DNA from 2 places in the Mangrovibacter phragmitis genome. Region 2 is predicted to be linked to the other one. Evidence: predicted binding sites of a transcription regulator. Region 2 holds the regulator's gene; the other holds the start of a gene.
The links. The regulator CRP, encoded in region 2, controls carbon source genes, mostly activating them, when cyclic AMP is high. The targets are predictions, from matches to a motif close to ATGTGANNNNNNTCACAT.
Positions count from the first base shown of each region.

Region 1: the regulator CRP is predicted to act here: its motif matches at 1,771-1,788, upstream of uxuA (mannonate dehydratase).

Region 1 covers NZ_CP134782.1:2,585,272-2,587,686, forward strand. The annotation lists gene yeiP (elongation factor P-like protein YeiP) at 1-285, shown strand, start outside; gene uxuA (mannonate dehydratase) at 487-1,677, opposite strand; gene MPHASIOC01_RS12485 (mannitol dehydrogenase family protein) at 1,879-2,415, shown strand, end outside.
Region 2 covers NZ_CP134782.1:3,935,678-3,938,092, reverse strand. The annotation lists gene pstS (phosphate ABC transporter substrate-binding protein PstS) at 1-825, opposite strand, end outside; gene crp (cAMP-activated global transcriptional regulator CRP) at 1,035-1,667, opposite strand; gene MPHASIOC01_RS19200 (OsmC family protein) at 1,965-2,369, shown strand.

The sequences.
Region 1 (2,415 bases), 1.4 Mb from region 2:
AAAGAACAAATTGAAGAAGAACTGCTGTTTATTCCAGAAGGCGGGATCCCGGGAATTCAGGTTCTGACCTGGGATGGCCAGGTACTGGCGCTTGAACTGCCGCAAACTGTCGATATGGAAATTGTTGAAACTACGCCTGGGATCAAAGGGGCTTCTGCCAGTGCCCGCACTAAACCCGCAACGATGGTTACCGGCCTGACCATTCAGGTTCCTGAGTATTTAGGTAACGGCGATAAAATCCGTATTCATATTGCTGAACGCCGCTATATGGGCCGGGCAGACTAACGCGAGGCGTTATTTACCGGTTCTGCCTCTTCGGGTAGCTTCTGGCTCCCGAACAGAAAAAGAAAAGCACTGCCCTGCGGCAGTGTTTTTCTACACTTTCGTTCAGCGCAGCACAAAAAACGCGCCGGGCCAAAAAGGCACGGCGCGCATCTTCACCCAAAAACAGCATGGCGAGTTTGAACACAACCCGCCTGCGTTTTATCAGAGCAGGTCAGGGAATAAGGTTTTTTTCAGTGCCAGCTCAACACCACGCACTTCAGCCAGGCCTTTTAAGCGGCCAATAGCCGAGTAACCTGGGTTAGTTTTTTTACGCAGGTCATCAAGCATCTGGTGGCCGTGATCAGGGCGCATTGGAATAGCCCGTTTATCACCCGCAGCCACACGGCGTTGCTCTTCTTTCAGAATGGCGTGCACCACGCCAACCATATCGACATCGCCCTGCAAGTGCGCCCCTTCATGGAAGGTTTTCGGGTTGTCCTCGCGACAGGTCGCGCGCAAGTGAGTAAAGTGAATACGGTCAGCAAAGGTTTCAACCATAGTCACCAAATCGTTATCCGCACGGACACCATAAGAACCAGTGCACATAGTGAAACCGTTGTTAATGCTGTCTACGGTGTCTTTCATCCACTGCATATCTTCGATAGTTGACACAATACGCGGCAGGCCGAGAATGGGACGCGGCGGATCATCCGGGTGCACAGCAAGGCGCACACCACTGGCTTCTGCTACCGGCACAATCGCCTTCAGGAAATACGCCATATGTTCGCGCAAACGCGCTTTATCAATGCCATCGTATTCCGCCAGGCGGGCACGGAACTGGTCCAGAGTGTAGCCTTCTTCTGCGCCAGGCAAACCAGCAATGATATTGCGGGTCAGCAGGTCGATGTCGTCTTGTGACATCGCCGCGAAATAATCCTGAGCCTGGTTTTGTTCTTCTGCAGTGTAATCGGCTGCTGCTCCGGGGCGTTTAAGGATACACAATTCAAAAGCCGCAAAAGCGATTTGGTCAAACCGCAGTGCCTTCGAGCCATCTGGCAGCGTGTAAGCCAGGTCGGTACGGGTCCAGTCCAGTATCGGCATGAAGTTATAGCACACCGTATCTATCCCACATTCCCCCAGGTTGCGAATACTCTGCTGATAATTTGCAATCCAGGTATCATACTGACCCGTGTGGGTTTTAATGTCTTCGTGCACCGGAATACTTTCCACGACAGACCATGTCAGCCCTTTTTCCGCCAGTAATGCCTGGCGAGCCTTAATCTCTTCCACCGGCCAGACCTGGCCATTTGGAATGTGGTGCAGAGCTGTGACAACGCCTGTTGCGCCTGCCTGACGCACATCATCCAGCGATACAGGATCATTCGGTCCATACCAACGCCAGGTTTGTTCCATGACAGATACCTCAGTTTAAGCTGTTATACCAATTTCATTTTGACTACTACCATACATGCCTGACTGGCAGAGTCAATGACATGCCATGTCAAGAATTGATCCAGTTCACAATCCACCTGAATTTTGCGGTATGCCAATTTCATTTGTTGTCATATAACTTTAGACTAGAGATGTTAATTAATCGTTAAACAGGATTCTGTTATGGCAACTGTCGCATCCGTTTCCCTTCCCGCTTTTGTTCAGCTTCCTCAGTATGACCGCACAGCTCTGGCATCGCGCATTGTGCATTTAGGTTTTGGGGCCTTTCACCGTGCGCACCAGGCATTGCTGACCGACCGGGTGCTTAACCAGAGTGGTGGAGACTGGGGAATTGCGGAAATCAGCCTGTTCAGTGGCGACATTATGATGCAGGCATTACGCGAGCAGGATCACCTGTTCACTGTGCTGGAAAAAGGGCCGGACGGGAATCAGCCTATTGTTATCGGCGCCGTGAATGAATGCCTGAACGCAAAACTTGATGGTATCGAAGCCATTATTGAGAAATTTTGCGAACCTCAGGTTGCCATTGCCTCGCTGACAATTACCGAAAAAGGCTACTGTATCGACCCGGCGACAGGAAAACTGGATATCGCGAACAGCCGGATTGTGCACGACTTAGCTAACCCTCATGAACCCCACTCTGCTCCCGGTTTATTGGTTGAAGCACTGTACCGCCGCCGTGCGCGTGGTCTGCCGCCA
Region 2 (2,415 bases):
AGGCCATGCATCTGCACCTTTCTGATAAGTCAGATCCTGGGCAAAGGTTTTGCTCCAGTCTGCTTCTTTGGCACTATTGCTGAAACTTTGTTGGGTCGGCTCAATTGCTTTACCGTCAGCATCGAACAATTTAGTCCAGGTCAGGTTGTTCTGTTTTGCGTAGGCATATTCAACATAACCAATAGAACCCGGCAAACGTTGTACAAATGCAGCCACGCCATCGTTACCTTTGCCACCCAGCCCGGTTGGCCATTTAACAGTGGTGCCTTTGCCTACCTTGCTTGCCCAGTCCGGGCTCACTTTAGACAGGTAGCTGGTGAAGACGAAAGATGTGCCTGAACCATCTGCGCGGCGCACAACATTTATGTTGGTATCCGGCAATTTGGCTTTTGGGTTCAGCTTCGTGATAGCCGGGTCATTCCATTTTTTGATTTTACCCAGGTAAATATCACCCAGTGTTTTACCATCCAGAGTTAATTCACCTGATTTAATACCCGGGATGTTAACGGCCAGAACTACGCCACCGATAACGGTCGGGAACTGGAACAGGCCATTTTTTGCCAGGTCAGCATCGCTCATTGGCGCATCAGATGCACCGAAATCAACGGTTTTTGCAATGATTTGTTTGATACCACCTGAAGAACCGATTCCCTGGTAGTTTACCTGAGAACCTGTTTTCTGCTGGTATTCTGCAGCCCATTTTGCATAAACCGGCGCTGGGAATGTACCACCGGCACCGGTCAGGTTAGTGGCTGCAAATGCAGTTGTGGTGGACAGAGTCAGAGCGGCGATTACAAGACGGGCTGAAGAGCTAAGCATTGCCATAATTTCTCCCGGAAAAGGTTAGATCAAAAATAATTTTTTAATCGCTGTGTTTTCAGTACCTGGGAAGAATAAGGCGAATTTGTGACAGTTTTGTGTCATTCATGAACAATTTTCAGAATTTGTTAGGTAAAGCTGAAGGGATGCCTGGTTGTGCAAACAAAAAGGCACGCTCTAAAGCGTGCCTGTATGCGTGATTAAATACAGTAAAATTAACGAGTACCGTATACCACAATTGTCTTACCATGAGCGGAAATCAGGTTTTGATCTTCCAGCATTTTTAAAATGCGGCCCACAGTTTCACGGGAACAGCCAACAATTTGACCAATCTCCTGGCGGGTGATCTTGATTTGCATGCCATCCGGGTGAGTCATCGCATCAGGTTGTTTTGCCAGGTTAAGCAAAGTCTGTGCAATTCGGCCGGTTACATCGAGGAATGCCAGGTTCCCCACTTTTTCAGAAGTGACCTGTAAACGACGTGCCATCTGGGATGAAAGGCGCATCAGAATGTCCGGGTTTACCTGGATCAACTGGCGAAATTTTTTGTATGAAATCTCGGCAACTTCACAGGCTGTTTTTGCACGAACCCAGGCGCTACGCTCCTGGCCTTCTTCAAACAGCCCCAGCTCGCCAATAAAATCGCCTTGATTAAGATAAGAAAGGATCATCTCCTTGCCTTCTTCATCTTTGATAAGCACGGCCACAGAGCCTTTTACGATGTAATACAGCGTTTCTGCTTTCTCGCCCTGATGGATCAGGGTGCTCTTGGATGGATACTTATGAATGTGGCAATGTGACAAGAACCATTCGAGAGTCGGGTCTGTTTGGGGTTTGCCAAGCACCATGCGCGGTTATCCTCTATTATAAACTTGCTCAAAGACAGGGTAGGGCCCTGTTGGCGTTACAACATTAAATCGCCCCATTCCTGAAGCGAGCCATAAGTCGTTTGGTCTGTAATCGCTTTTTCCTCTGTAACAGGTATGACGTCACTGTCAGCCTGTTACATCTTGTTTGTTTTAGCACAGGTTTCCTGTAGTGTCTTCTATTGTCTCGTTTCAGCATGACCTGTGTCGCCTTCCATTGCCTGTTTTGTTAATGCCGCGTAATCTGTTGCGATGACACTTTAGTTGGGAGTAATAAGAATGCAGGCGCGAGTTAAATGGGTTGAAGGTTTAACATTTTTGGGTGAATCCGCCTCAGGTCACCAGGTGCTGATGGATGGTAACTCCGGTGATAAAGCGCCAAGTCCAATGGAAATGGTGCTAATGGCAGCAGGTGGATGCAGTGCCATTGATGTGGTCTCTATTTTACAAAAAGGTCGTCACAATGTGACTGATTGTGAAGTCAAACTGACTTCTGAACGCCGGGAAGAAGCACCGCGTTTGTTTACCTCTATTAATCTGCACTTCATCGTTACAGGGAAAGATCTGAAAGATAATGCCGTGGCTCGTGCGGTAGATTTATCTGCAGAAAAATATTGTTCTGTTGCGTTAATGCTTGGCAAAGCTGCCACTATCACGCACTCATGGGAAGTCGTTGAAGGTTAAGTTTTCATGACGGGTGCTGCGCCATGCAGCACCCTGCCTGTTGGTA